Regions from separate parts of the Pseudomonas sp. FG98 genome, predicted to be linked through region 3. Evidence: riboswitches for the same ligand, from Rfam matches in the RefSeq annotation. Region 3 holds a riboswitch; each other region holds the start of a gene.
The links. Region 3 has a riboswitch for cobalamin ahead of cobO (cob(I)yrinic acid a,c-diamide adenosyltransferase). Riboswitches for the same ligand answer to the same signal wherever they lie in the genome.
Positions count from the first base shown of each region.

Region 1: it holds a riboswitch for cobalamin, as region 3 does, so the genes downstream of both, ACODSK_RS02170 (TonB-dependent receptor) here and cobO (cob(I)yrinic acid a,c-diamide adenosyltransferase) in region 3, are expected to answer to the same signal.
Region 2: it holds a riboswitch for cobalamin, as region 3 does, so the genes downstream of both, ACODSK_RS29775 (CbtB domain-containing protein) here and cobO (cob(I)yrinic acid a,c-diamide adenosyltransferase) in region 3, are expected to answer to the same signal.

Region 1 is NZ_JBMDIJ010000002.1:130,140-134,739, reverse strand. Features, by position in the region: gene ACODSK_RS02185 (pyrroloquinoline quinone-dependent dehydrogenase) at 1-694, shown strand, start outside; gene ACODSK_RS02180 (SDR family NAD(P)-dependent oxidoreductase) at 751-1,503, shown strand; gene grxB (glutaredoxin 2) at 1,538-2,170, shown strand; cobalamin riboswitch at 2,241-2,447, shown strand; gene ACODSK_RS02170 (TonB-dependent receptor) at 2,555-4,600, shown strand, end outside.
Region 2 is NZ_JBMDIJ010000106.1:7,413-12,012, reverse strand. Features, by position in the region: gene ACODSK_RS29795 (DUF1272 domain-containing protein) at 285-530, opposite strand; gene cobM (precorrin-4 C(11)-methyltransferase) at 600-1,346, opposite strand; gene ACODSK_RS29785 (cobalamin biosynthesis protein) at 1,376-1,801, opposite strand; gene ACODSK_RS29780 (CbtA family protein) at 1,801-2,499, opposite strand; gene ACODSK_RS29775 (CbtB domain-containing protein) at 2,511-2,699, opposite strand; cobalamin riboswitch at 2,801-3,019, opposite strand; cobalamin riboswitch at 3,076-3,284, shown strand; gene cobW (cobalamin biosynthesis protein CobW) at 3,380-4,450, shown strand; gene cobN (cobaltochelatase subunit CobN) at 4,454-4,600, shown strand, end outside.
Region 3 is NZ_JBMDIJ010000036.1:47,382-51,981, reverse strand. Features, by position in the region: gene ACODSK_RS19915 (C40 family peptidase) at 1-382, shown strand, start outside; gene ACODSK_RS19910 (PQQ-dependent sugar dehydrogenase) at 503-1,819, opposite strand; gene ACODSK_RS19905 (hypothetical protein) at 1,890-2,468, opposite strand; cobalamin riboswitch at 2,627-2,834, shown strand; gene cobO (cob(I)yrinic acid a,c-diamide adenosyltransferase) at 2,954-3,565, shown strand; gene ACODSK_RS19895 (cobyrinic acid a,c-diamide synthase CobB) at 3,562-4,600, shown strand, end outside.

The DNA of each region.
Region 1 (4,600 bases), on a different contig from region 3:
CCAGTACCCCGGCTACAACGGCGGTTCGGACTGGGGCTCGGTGGCTATCGATCCGGTACGGCGCCTGCTGATCGCCAACTACAACGATATCCCCAACCTCAACCAGCTGATTCCGCGGGAGCAGGCCAACGCCATGGGGCTCAAGCCCATTTACGCGCCGAAGACGGACGAGACGGCGCTGAACAAGGCCGGCAGCAAATCGGGCAAAGGCGAGGGCGGTGCTTCGACCTACCCGCAGGTCAACGCCCCTTACGCCATCCGCGTCAATGCCGGATGGCGCAACTGGGGCACCGGCGTGCCGTGCTCGGCCCCGCCCTATGGCGGCATCCGCGCGATCAGCCTGGATACCGGCAAGACGGTCTGGGACGAACCCCTGGGCACCGCCCGGCGCAACGGTCCCTTCGGCATCCCGTCGCACCTGCCGTTGACCATCGGCCTGCCGAACAACGGTGGTGCCGTGTTGACGGCGGGTGGGCTGACCTTCATTGGCGCCGCCACCGACAATCTGTTCCGCGCCATCGACACCGCCACCGGCGAGGTGCTCTGGGAGGATGTGCTGCCGGTAGGGGCCCAGGCCAACCCGATCTCGTACGAGGTCGACGGCGAGCAGTATGTGCTGATCTCAGCGTCGGGCCATGCCTTCATGGAAACCGGAACGGGTGACGCGATCATTGCGTACAAGCTGCGCAAGTAGACAGCCCGACGGCGCTGTACAGCGCCGTCGTGGACCCTGCCAAGAGGAGATAGATGATGGATCTGGGCTTGAAGGACAAGCGCGTGCTGGTCAGCGGCGCTTCACGCGGGATCGGGCGCGCGATCGTGCAACTGTTTCTCGATGAGGGCGCACAGGTCGAATTCTGTGCCCGCGGTGTTTCCGGCGTGGAGGCGGCAGGTGCCGCGTTCGGCGCGCGGGCCTTCGGCACTGCCGTGGATGTGACCCACCCGCAGCAGATCGCCGAGTGGGTGGGTGCGGCTGCCGAGCGCATGGGCGGGCTCGATATCGTCGTCCCCAATGTCAGTGCCCTGGCCGGTGGCGAAGACCTCGACACCTGGCGCAGGGCGTTCGACACCGACCTGCTGGGCAGCGCCGCGATGGTCAAGGCGGCGTTGCCAGCGCTGCGCCAGTCGGCTGCAGCGTCGATCGTGCTGATCTCCAGTGTCTCGGGCCGCGAAGTCGACCAGTTCGCCGAGCCCTACGGCATCCTCAAGGCCGCGTTGCTGCACTACGGTAAAACCCTGTCGGCGCGTCATGCCGGTGACGGTATTCGGGTGAATAGCGTGTCCCCCGGCAACGTCTACTTCCCCGATGGGGTCTGGGGCGATATCGAACGCGAGCAGCCGGAAACCTTCGCCAGGTGCCTGGCGGAAAATCCTCTCGGACGCATGGCCACGCCCTTGGAGGTGGCCAGGGCCGTGGTCTTCCTCGCCAGTCCGGCGGCCAGTTTCACCACCGGTACCAACCTGCTCGTCGATGGCGGGCTGACCCGTGGGGTGCAGTTCTGAACGGCAACGGGGTAACGACATGCAAGGACCTGCGATGAAGCTGTACATCTACGAGCACTGCCCGTTCTGCACCCGTGCGCGAATGATCTTCGGGCTCAAGGCAATGCTCGTCGACCTTGAGGTCATCATGGAGGGCGACGCCGAAACGCCGCTAAGTCTTATCGGCAAAAAGGCCGTGCCGATCCTCCAACGGGAGGACGGTACGCATATGGGGGAGAGCCTGGACATCGTTCGTTATGTCGACTCTTTCGTTCCGTCGGTGCTTACGGCGCCTCGCGACGAATCGCTCGATACCTGGGTGAAGCAGGTATGGGCGTCTGCGCTCAAGCTGTTCATTCCACGTTTCGTCAACGGCGACTTTGCCGAGCTTGCCACGGCCCAGGCGCGGGAGGCCTATCGCTTGCGCGAGGAGCAGGCCTTCGGCGATCTTCAAGCCTTGCGCGAGGCCACCCCGGAGCTGCTGGTCGAGGTCAACCAGCGACTGCAAGAGCTGGCGCCGTTGCTGGATCAACGCACGGCCCTGGGCATCAACGACATCACCTTGTGGCCGGTGTTGCGGTCATTGTCGATTACCAGAGGACTCGAGTTCCCGCCTGCTGTGCTGGATTACATGCAGCGAATCGGCGCACGGTGTGGGGTGCCGATGCTGTTTTCGCAGCAGTCCTGAGGCTGTTTTCAACGGGAGACTGCGCGCTCCCGGGCCGATCTCTGCTTGACGTAGCGGCACTTTGATGGTCATCTGCGCGCCTGTTTCAGGTGCCCCCTGCCGCCGTGCATGGGGTGAAACGGGAAGCCGGTTCGTCATCGCGTGATGATCAGTCCGGCGCTGCCCCCGCAACGGTATGCGAGCGAAGCGTTCAAAACGCCACTGTGACTTGTCATGGGAAGGCGAACGCTTCACGACCCTCGCGAGCCCGGAGACCGGCCTGAAGCATCGATAGGCAACCCGCGGTGGGCGGGCGCAGGCCGGTTTTGGTAGGCGCGTGCGCCTGCAATCTCCTGTGCGTTTTTCCCTCCGGGCTTCTTCCATTCCTGCTTCAAGTGGAACGACATGTCCCGTAATTCGTTGTTCAGTTGTTCGCCAGGCACGCTGCTGCGTGCAAGCCTGGTGCCCTGTGTTTTCCTTTCCATCTCCGCTCAGGCCGCCGAGGCCGACAAACCACTGGCGCTGCCTGCGACGGACATCACCGACGTCGCCGAGCAAAGTCCGCAGCCAGATCTGCACACCCCGAGCACCAGCGGCTCGCGCCTGAACCTGACGCCGCTGGAGACGCCCGCCAGCGTCACCAGCATCGGCTCGGAGCAGATCCTCAAACGCAACAACGCCACGGTGCAGGACGCCGTCACCCGCTCCCCCGGCATCACCTTCATCGGCTCCCCCGGCAACGGCGGCACAGCGCTGTCGGCCCGCGGTTTCACCGGGCACAGCTCGACCATGCAGCTGTACGACGGCACCCGCCTGTACGTCGGCGCCGGCACGGTGACCTTCCCGGTGGACACCTGGTCGGTCGAGCGCATCGATGTGCTGCGCGGCCCGGCGTCGGTGCTGTATGGCGAAGGCGCCACCGGCGCGGTGATCAACGTGGTGCCGAAGAAGCCGTTCGAGGGCGAGATCCGCAACCATGTGCGTTTCGGCTATGGCTCCGACGACCGTCGGCAGATGGCCCTGGACAGCGGCGGCTCGCTGACCGACACCCTGAGCTACCGCCTCAACCTGAACAAGCTGGCCAGCAATGGCTGGGTCGACCGTGGCGACTCGCAAAGCCTGGCCATCAGCGGCTCGCTGCATTGGCAGGCCAACGACGACCTGGCTTTCACCCTCAGCCATGACTACGGCGACCAGGACCCGCAACGCTACTTCGGCACGCCGTTGGTGAACGGGCATTTCCGCGAATCGCTGCGCGACCACAACTACAACGTCGACAACGCCGAAGTGCGCTACAACGACCAGTCCACGCGTCTGGTCACCGATTGGCAGATCAACGACAACCTCAGCGCCAGCAACCAGCTGTACTTCCTCAAGGTCCAGCGCCGCTGGCGCAATGCCGAAACCTACACCTGGCAGCCGGGCGACCTGGTCGAGCGCAGCGACTTCATCAGCATCAAGCAGACCCAGGAGCAGATCGGCGATCGCCAGACGTTCACCCTGCAGCACTCTCTGTTCGGCCTGGACAGCCAGACCGTGGTCGGCACCGACTACAACTCGATCCGCTTCGTGCGCAAGCATGACTTCGGCAATACCCTGAGCGATACCGTGCCGCTGGCCGGCTCCGGTGGCGGCGAGTACATCAGCGACGACCCGTACCGTTCCCGCGAGGCCAACCAGGCCCGGCAGTTCTCGCTGTTCGCGGAAAACCGCACCCAGCTCAGCGAGCGCCTGTCGCTGATCACCGGCGTGCGCCGCGACCAGGTGCATCTGGACCGCGACAACCTGGACAACGACACCCGCACCGATCGCAGCCTGTCCGGCGACAACTGGCGCGCAGGCCTGGTGCTCGCCGTCACCGAGGACCTGTCGCTCTACGGTCAGCACGCCACCAGCACCGAAGGCGTGAGCAACCTGCTGACCCTCAATCCCGCCCAGCAACAATGGGACCTGAGCACGGCCAGGCAGACCGAAGTCGGCATCAAGCAGATGCTCCCCGAGGGACGCGGGGAATGGACCCTGGCGGCCTACCACATCGTCAAGAAGAAGCTGCTCAGCACCGATCCGGCCAACCCGACCGTGCAGCAGCAAATTGGCCAGCAGAGCTCGGACGGTATCGAGGCCACCCTGGAACTGCGCCTGCCCTACGACGTACAGTTGTCGGCCAACGCGGCCTGGGTGCGGGCAGAGTTCGACGAGTTCGCCAGTGGCAGCAACGACTACTCCGGCAACCGCCCGACCAACGTACCGCGCCGTTCCGCCAATCTGTGGCTGAGCAAGGACTTCGACCAGCGCTTCAGTGCCGGTGCCGGTGCGCGCTATGTCGACAGCCGCTACGGCGACAACGCCAACACCGTCGAGGTGGCGGGCTACACCGTGGTCGACGCCAACTTCGACTGGCACGTGCAGAAGGACCTGACCCTCGGCCTGCAATTGAACAACCTGTTCGAC
Region 2 (4,600 bases), on a different contig from region 3:
CGGCTCCCACAGTGATCTTGCCGGGCACAAGGCCCATGGTTGGCACATAACCCTGTGGGAGCCGGCCCAGCCTTTCAGGCTGCGCTGTCGCGCAGAGAACAGGTCTAAAAGCGACGCGGTCCCTGTGGGAGCGGGTTTACCCGCGATTACGATGGCGTCGGTGATGCCACCATCGTAATCGCGGGTAAACCCGCCCCCATAAATACCTGCAAAATCAATAAGTTATGTGTTGTTCTATGAGAGCCGGCTTGCCGGCGATAGGGCCATCCGTTGCAACACAGATTTCAGTGCGTCACACACCCCTCGACCTTCACCGTACGCTGTGTGGTCGCCGGGTTCTTCGCCAGCTTCTCGCCCACTCGCGCCGGCCGCGGTTGCAGTTCGCCGCCGCAGTTCGGGCATTTGCCCTTGAGCGTGTCCTGCGCGCAGTCGCGGCAATAGGTGCATTCGAACGAACAGATCATCGCGTCACGGCTGTCGCCCGGCAGTGGTGTGGCACAGCATTCGCAGCAAGGACGAAGTTCCAGCATCGGGGGAAATCCTTTCTTGGGTGGTGGTTGCGCTACTGTGCAGGCGCAGTGATGGCAATGCAATACGCCTCAGGGCCGGTACAGGTGGGCATGTCCGGCGCGGTACAGCGCTGACTCGCTGAAGCTGTCGGCGGCCAGCACCCGGCCAACAAGAATCAGTGCGGTGCGCCGGAATCCCTTGGCAGCACTCAGCTCGACGATATCGTCCAGCGTTCCCAGCACCCAGTCCTGATCCGGCCAGGTCGCACGATGGACCACGGCGATCGGGCAGTCGCCGCCGTAGTGCGGGCGCAACTCCTCGACGATCCGTGGCAGATGACGCACCCCCAGGTGGATTGCCATGGTGGTCTGGTGGCTGGCCAGGCTGGCCAGGGCTTCGCCTTGCGGCATGGGTGACGAATCGGCGAAGCGGGTGAGGATCACGCTCTGGGCGATATCCGGCAGGGTCAGTTCGCAGCCGAGCAGGGCGGCGCTGGCAGCAGTGGCGGTGACGCCGGGGATGATCTGGTAGGGAATGCCCAATGCGCGCAGGTGGCGGATCTGCTCGCCGATGGCGCCGTACAGGCTGGGGTCGCCGCTGTGCACACGGGCCACGTCCTGGCCTTTGTCGTGCGCCTCGCGGATGGCCTTGATGATCTGCTCCAGGTGCAGTTCGGCACTGTTGATCAGGGTCTCGGCGTTGTGGCCTTCGAGCACCGCAGTGGGCACCAGGGAGCCGGCATAGATGATCACCGGGCACTGGCGGATCAGGCGCTGGCCCTTGACGGTGATCAGCTCCGGATCGCCGGGGCCGGCACCGATGAAATAAACGGTCATGAGAGGTCTCGCGAAGGCAGGGTGGCGAATTATCCGCCAGAAGCAGGGATCCAGGCCAATGCCAGGGTCATCTCGTCGCGCACGATGCGTTCGACCCGCAGTTGCGCCGTACCACCGCCCAGTCGCTCGGCCAGGGCCAGGGCACTGCTTTCCGCCACGCCATAACACCCGCTATGGCGGAAGGTGATCGCGGAACGATGGCTAAGACGCGGGGCGAACGAGGCCAGTTCGATGGCGCTGAAGAAGTGCAGGGGCAGGGCGAGGTCGCTGGCCAGTTGCAGCAGCCCGCTTTCACCGCGCTTGAGGTCGATGCTGGCCAGGCCGACCAGGGCACTGAAGGGCATGTTGCGCGACTGCATCACATCCCGCAGCAGCCCGGCCAGTTCACTGGCCGGGACGCCTCGACGGCAGCCCAGCCCGGCGTACAGCGGTGCCACGCCGGGCGGGACGGCCATCAGGCAGCTTGGCGCCGGTACAGCCAGGCGCTGATCAGGCCCAGGGCCAGCCAGAAGCCGGCATTGGTCAGCAGCGAAGCAACGATGAACTGCGATTCCAGGGCTTCCGGGGCCAGGCTTTCATGGACCTCCGGTTGCGGCGCGCCGATCACGTGGGGGATCACCAGCAGGGCCAGTCCGGCAGCCTTGAGCACCCAGTTGCCGGCGAACACCATCAGCGCCAGGCCGACGGCGGTGGCGGCAGCGGTACCTACCCACCAGAACTGGCGCTGGGCCAGATCGGCGGCAGCGGTGCCCGGCAACTCCGGTGGCAGGCCGAGGTTCGGCGCCAGGCAGAACACGGCGAAACCGCCCAGTCCCCAGAGCGCGCCGACGCCGACGCTGCCAGGGTTGCGCAGGGTGTACATGGCTGCCAGCAGCAGGGCGAAGCCCACCGCGACGACCAGGTTGCCGCCGGTGGTGGACAGCACGCGCTGCCAGCCATCTTCCGGCGACCAGGCTTCTGCGTCGTGGTGATGACCTTCGCCGGCCGCAGCGGCATCGGCGTGTTCGTGCTCATGAGCGGCGGCCGGGGCCGAGTTTTCGTAGGTTTCCGCCTTGAGGATCAGCGGCGCGACCCAGAAACTCTGCAGCAGGGTCAGCAACAGCGCGGCCAGCAGACCGGTAAAGCCCGCAGTGCGAGCGATGCGAGTGAACATGCGGTCAGGCCTCAGTGGCAGGGGAAGGCGGCGCTGTGGCGGGTGTCGTGGGCGGCGTTGTGCACCGCTTCGATATGCGAGAAGCCGGCGAAGTAGACCAGGCACAGGCCCAGGACCGAGGCGCTGACGGCAGCGACGATGCGCTGGCTGAGGGTCGTGGAGGTGCTGCTGGCGTGGCTGGCGGTGCTGGTGATGGGCATGGCGCTTTCCTCTGGGGGTGTTGTCCTGGCAACGGGCAAGCGCGAAGAACTCCCGGGCGCAAGGCGCCGAGGAGTTGCAACATCGCCCGCCCACCGCGGGTTTGGTCAAATCGGTCTTGGGCCGGTCTCCGGGCTTGCAAGGGGTTGATTACCACGGCGTCTCCTTCCCATGCCGGACTGCTGGCACAGTGGATCAGACGCTTTCCTTGCCTACCGTTGCGGGGGCAGCACCGGATTTGTCAGACCTGCAAGGTCGCGACGTACCGGTTTCCCGTTTCACCTTTTGTAATAAAAAAGGCACCCAAACGAATCGCGCTAGGAAATCACGCGCGTTGACATCCGTCAATACAGCGGTTGACCGCCCTTCGGGCACTGCGTAGCCTTGCCGCTTCGAGGTTCTCCGGCCCTGCAAGACGAGTGTCGGAGCTAAGACGGGAACGCGGTACCAAGCCGCGGCTGCCCCCGCAACTGTAAGCGCTGAGCCCATCGACCATTGCCACTGCCGATATATAAGGCGGGAAGGCGTCGATGGCGTCCCCGGGACACCGCGCGAGCCAGGAGACCTGCCTCGAACAGATTGCACATTAACCGGGCGGGGTGATCCGGTGGCGAACGCGTCCAGACCGCAAGGTCCGTGGCAGCCGTCCCCCATGCCCGCCATCCTGCCAAGGGCATCCGACATGAAAACACTGGCCAAACTCCCCGTTACCATCGTTACCGGCTTCCTCGGCTCGGGTAAGACCACCCTGCTGCGGCACATGCTGGACAACGCCAATGGCCGCCGTATCGCGGTGATCGTCAACGAATTCGGCGAACTGGGCATCGACGGTGAAATCCTCAAGCAATGCAGCATCGGCTGCACCGAGGAAGAGGCCAACGGCCGTGTCTACGAACTGGCCAACGGCTGCCTGTGCTGCACCGTCCAGGAAGAGTTCTTCCCGGTGATGCGCGAGCTGGTGGCGCGCCGTGGCGACCTTGACCAGATCCTGATCGAAACCAGCGGCCTGGCCCTGCCCAAACCCCTGGTCCAGGCCTTCCAATGGCCGGAAATCCGCAACGCCTGCACCGTCGACGCAGTGATCACCGTGGTCGACAGCCCGGCCGTGGCTGCCGGCACCTTCGCCGCCTTCCCGGAGCAGGTCGATGCCCAGCGCAAACTGGACCCGAACCTCGACCACGAGTCGCCGCTGCATGAACTGTTCGCTGACCAACTGGCCAGCGCCGACCTGGTGATCCTCAACAAGGCCGACCTGATCGCCCCCGAGGCCCTGGCCGCAGTGCGCGCCGAAGTGCAGGAAGAACTGCCGCCGGCAGTGAAGGTGATCGAAGCCAGCAAGGGCGTGCTGCCCTTGGAAGTGCTGCTGGGCCTCGGTGCCGAGTCGGAAGCCCACATCGATGGCCGCCGCACCCACCATGATTCCCACCATGACGGCGATGATGACCACGACGATCACGATCACGACGCCTTCGACTCCATCTCCCTCGACCTGCCCGAGGCCGACGAAGCCCTGCTGCTGGACGCCCTGACCCAGCTGGTGGTGGACACCGGCATCCTGCGGGTCAAGGGCTTCGCGGCGATCCCCGGCAAGCCGATGCGCCTGCTGATCCAGGGCGTGGGCACGCGCTTCGACAAGCACTTCGACCGCGCCTGGCGCAGTGATGAGGCACGCATTACCCGCCTGGTGCTGATCGGCCAGGACCTCGATGCCGTGGCCCTGGAAGCCCGCCTGCGCGCTGCCTTGGGCGCCTGATCCATGCACCTGCTGCGGACCCAGCCCGGCGGCTTCGTGCCGGACGACAGCATTGCCGATCTCGGCCAGACCCCGGCCGAGCTGGTGATTCTCTGCAGCGGTGACTCGCACCTGGCGCTGCTCGCGGAAACCGCCCGCGAGCTGCCGGAG
Region 3 (4,600 bases):
CCTTGGCCTGGTCGGCACGCCGTATCGCTGGGGCGGCAACACGCCGGATTCCGGATTCGATTGCAGCGGCCTGATCAGCTACGTGTATCGCGATGCTGCGGGCATTTCCCTGCCGCGCTCGACCCGCGAGATGATCGTCATGCGCGCGCCGGATGTGCAGCGCGATGCCCTGCAATCGGGTGATGTGGTGTTCTTTGCGACGAACGGCGCCAGCCAGGTCAACCATGCCGGTATCTACGTCGGCGAAGGGCGCTTCGTCCATGCGCCTTCCACTGGCGGCACGGTGCGCCTGGACTATCTGTCGAACAACTACTGGCAGAAGTCCTACCTGAATGCCAAGCGGGTGCTGCTGGCGCCTTCGCATCTGGCGCATAACCCATAAAGGTCCAGTGGGGCTGATGGCCTCATCGCCGGCAACGCCGGCTCCCACAGGGATTGCGTGCACCGCTAAACCTGTGGGAGCCGGCGTTGCCGGCGATGAGGCCAGTACAGACAACCACCATCAACGGGCCTTGCTCACCCGCCAAACCACATTCCCCACATCATCCGCCACCAGCACCCCGCCACGCTGGTCGGTCACCACGCCCACCGGCCGCCCCATGGCCTTGCCCTCGTCATTCAGAAAGCCGGTCAACAGGTCGATCGGTTTGCCCGCCGGCTTGCCTTCGCTACTGAACGGCACGAACAGCACCTTGTAGCCACTGTGCGGCTTGCGGTTCCACGAGCCGTGCTGGCCGATGAACGCACCTTGGTCGAACGGCGGCGGCAGCGCCCCGGCCTCGGCGAAGGCCAGCCCCAGCGAGGCGGTGTGCGGCCCGACCGCATAGTCGGGGGCAATGGCTTTAGCCACCATATCCGGGTCCTGCGGTTGCACCCGCACATCCACATGCTGGCCGTAATAGCTGTAGGGCCAGCCATAGAAGGCGCCGTCCCTGACCGAGGTGATGTAGTCCGGCACCAGGTCGCTGCCGATCTCGTCCCGTTCATTTACCGCCGTCCACAGCTGTCCACTGTGCGGCTCCCAGGCCAGGCCGTTGGGATTGCGCAGGCCGGAGGCGAAGATCCGGTGCTGGCCGGTCGCCGGGTCCACTTCCCAGATCGCCGCCCGGTCCTTCTCCTTGTCCATGCCGTTCTCGGCGACATTGCTGTTGGAACCGACGGTCACGTAGAGCTTGCTGCCGTCGCGGCTGGCGATGACGTTCTTGGTCCAGTGATGATTCAGCGGGCCGCCCGGCAACTCGGTGACGGACTCGCCCGACCCGTTCAGCGACGTGGCGCCGTCCTGGTACTTGAAGCGCAGCAAGCGATCGGTGTCGGCGACATACAGGTCGTTGCCCACCAGGGTCATGCCGAATGGCGAGTTGAGGTCCTTGAGAAATACCGTGCGGGTTTCCGCCACGCCGTCCTTGTCGGCGTCCCTCAGTAAAGTGATGCGGTTGGCGCTGGGCACCCCGGCGCCGGCCTTGGCCATGACCTTGTTCATCACCCAGCCGCGAATGCCCTTGCTGTCCTCGGGTTTCTCCGGTGCATTGCTTTCCGCCACCAGCACGTCGCCATTGGGCAGTACGTAAAGCCAGCGCGGATGGTCCAGGCCGTTGGCGAAGGCCATCACCTGGGTGCCTTGGGCAGCCTTGGGCTTGCCGCCATCGGGCCAGCCTACTGCGGGGGCGATGTTCACCGTCGGGATCAGGGTCTTGTTCGGCTCGGGCAACTGCGGCGTCGAGCCGCTGCCGTCTGTGACCTGGAGGCGGGCCGATTCGCCACAGGCGGTCAGGCCGGTAGTGATGGCCAGCAGGATGGCGATGCGCAGGGAAGGCATGGGTGACTCCTCGGGAGAACGGGTCCTAAGGAGTCAGAGGCAATGCGGCGAAGGGAGGTTCAATCCCTGATCAGGCCTGCTTCAGCAGCAGTGCCACTCCCGGATAATACTGGCCCACCTCGTCATGCAGCTTCCGATAGCCATACGGGAAGCACCAGGCAATGGCGCAGGCGGTATGTTTCTGCAGGTCGTCCACCAGGTCCTGCAACTCCTCCGGGCTGGCATGCTGGCCCAGCTTGCAGGGACTGGCGAACAGCGCAGCGATCTTCAACTGGCTGGGATAGGCGATCGCCTTGGCCGCCAGCGCGGTCTCCTGCAAGGCCACGCTCAGATCCAGGCGCCCGACCTTCGGCCAGCGTTGCTCGGCATGCAGGTAAGCTGATTCCTCCTTGCTGGCGATCAACAGATCGCAGCGCGCGCCGCGTTCGCCTTCATCGCGCTGCTTCTTGCTCTGGTAGCTCTGCAAGGTGACCAGCTCGGCCTGCCAGAGCGCCGCCGAGAGCATGCCAAGGTTGGCTTGCTGCCCCTGCCAGTGGGGGCCTTCGTTGTCCCCCAGGGTCTGGTTGAAGCGCTCGATGCATTCCCCCCAGCGCTCCAGCGCCGGGCGCAGGAACTCAAGACGGGGGTTGTTGATGATCAGACCTTGCATGCTGCTCTCCTTCGTAATTGTTGTACGAGCTACAGCGACAGCGGACGACTATGGCAATGTGATATCACTCGGTTGGAGTACGGCACAACATGAAAGTTGCGCCGTTGGTCGCAATGTGATCGGCGTCTCCAATTGACGCTCCGGGCCCAACCCTCTAACCTTCGCGACTTGTTTCAGGTGCCCTGTGAGCGCAAGTTCGACCGGGTGAAACAGGGAAGCCGGTGCGATGCCGGCGCTGCCCCCGCAACGGTAGATGAGTGCAGACCGCGCATGGCCACTGGGTTCCACACCCGGGAAGGCGCCCGGTCGGGATCGTCAGGCGATCCGCTCATGAGCCCGGAGACCGGCCTGCAAACAGTCAACGGCATCACGGCGGGTGGTGCGCGGTTTTCCGGGCTACGCGCCTGGTGTCTGCGCTTTCCTCCGTGCCCCCATCCCTTCAGCTGTCGCTCATGCCAGGCGCCAGCGGCCCGCGGAGACCCCCGATGAGCGAATCCCCCGAACGTGACGAACGCCACCTGGCGCGCATGCAGCGCAAGAAGGCGGTAATCGACGAGCGTATCGCCAATGCCCCCAACGAATGCGGCCTGCTGCTGGTGCTCAGCGGCAATGGCAAGGGCAAGAGCAGTTCGGCCTTCGGCATGCTCGCCCGGGCTCTCGGCCATGGCATGCAATGCGGCGTGGTGCAGTTCATCAAGGGCCGCAATGCCACCGGCGAGGAACTGTTCTTCCGCCGTTTCCCCGAGCAGGTGCGCTACCACGTGATGGGCGAGGGCTTCACCTGGGAGACCCAGGACCGCCAGCGCGATATCGCTGCGGCCGAAGCGGCGTGGGAAGTGTCCCGGCAACTGCTGCGCGACCCGTCCATCCAGTTCGTGGTCCTCGATGAGCTGAACATCGCCCTCAAGCACGGCTACCTCGACCTCGATACGGTGCTCGGCGACCTTCAAACCCGTCCGCCGATGCAGCATGTGATCGTCACCGGTCGCGGTGCCAAGGAAGAGATGATCGAGCTGGCCGACACCGTCACCGAGATGGGCATGGTCAAGCACGCGTTCCAGGCCGGCATCCGCGCGCAGAAGGGCGTCGAACTATGAGCGACACCCGGCATTGCCCGGCGGTGCTGATCGCCGCGCCGGCTTCCGGCCAGGGCAAGACCACCGTCACCGCAGCCCTGGCCCGCCTGCATCGCAACCAGGGGCGCAAGGTCCGGGTGTTCAAGTGCGGACCGGACTTTCTCGATCCGATGATTCTCGAACGGGCCAGCGGCGCGCCGGTGTACCAGCTCGACCTGTGGATGGTCGGCGCCGAGGAAAGCCGGCGCCTGCTCTGGGAAGCGGCGGGAGAGGCCGACCTGATTCTCATCGAGGGAGTCATGGGGCTGTTCGACGGCACGCCCTCCAGTGCCGATCTGGCCCGCCACTTCGGCGTGCCGGTGCTGGCGGTGATCGACGGCACGGCGATGGCCCAGACCTTCGGCGCCCTGGCGCTGGGGCTGGCGCGTTATCAACCTGACCTGCCGTTCGCCGGCGTGCTGGCCAACCGGGTTGGCTCGCTGCGCCATGCGCAATTGCTCGAAGGCAGCCTCACTGAAGGCCTGCGCTGGTACGGCGGGCTGTCGCGGGAAACCGGCATCGAGCTGCCGAGCCGCCATCTGGGCCTGGTCCAGGCCAGCGAACTGACCGATCTTGATCTGCGCCTCGATGCCGCAGCCAAGGCCCTGGGTGACAGTTGCCAGTCCGCCTTGCCGCCGCCGGTGGCCTTCGAGCAGCCGGCGCCGCGGGTGATCGAGCGCAAGCTGCAAGGCGTGCGCATCGCCGTAGCCCGTGACGAAGCCTGTGCCTTCACCTATGGCGCCAGCCTCGACCTGCTGCGCGAGATGGGCGCCGAGCTGAGCTTCTTCTCGCCGATCCATGATCGCGAACTGCCGGACGCCGACAGCCTGTACCTGCCCGGCGGCTACCCGGAACTGCACCACCATGCGCTGTCGGCCAACACCGCGATGCTGGCGGCGATCCGCGCCCATCACCAGGCCGGCAAGCCGCTGCTGGCCGAATGCGGCGGCATGCTCTACCTGCTCGATGCGCTGACCGATGTCGCCGGCGAGCGCGCCGAACTGGCCGGCCTGCTGC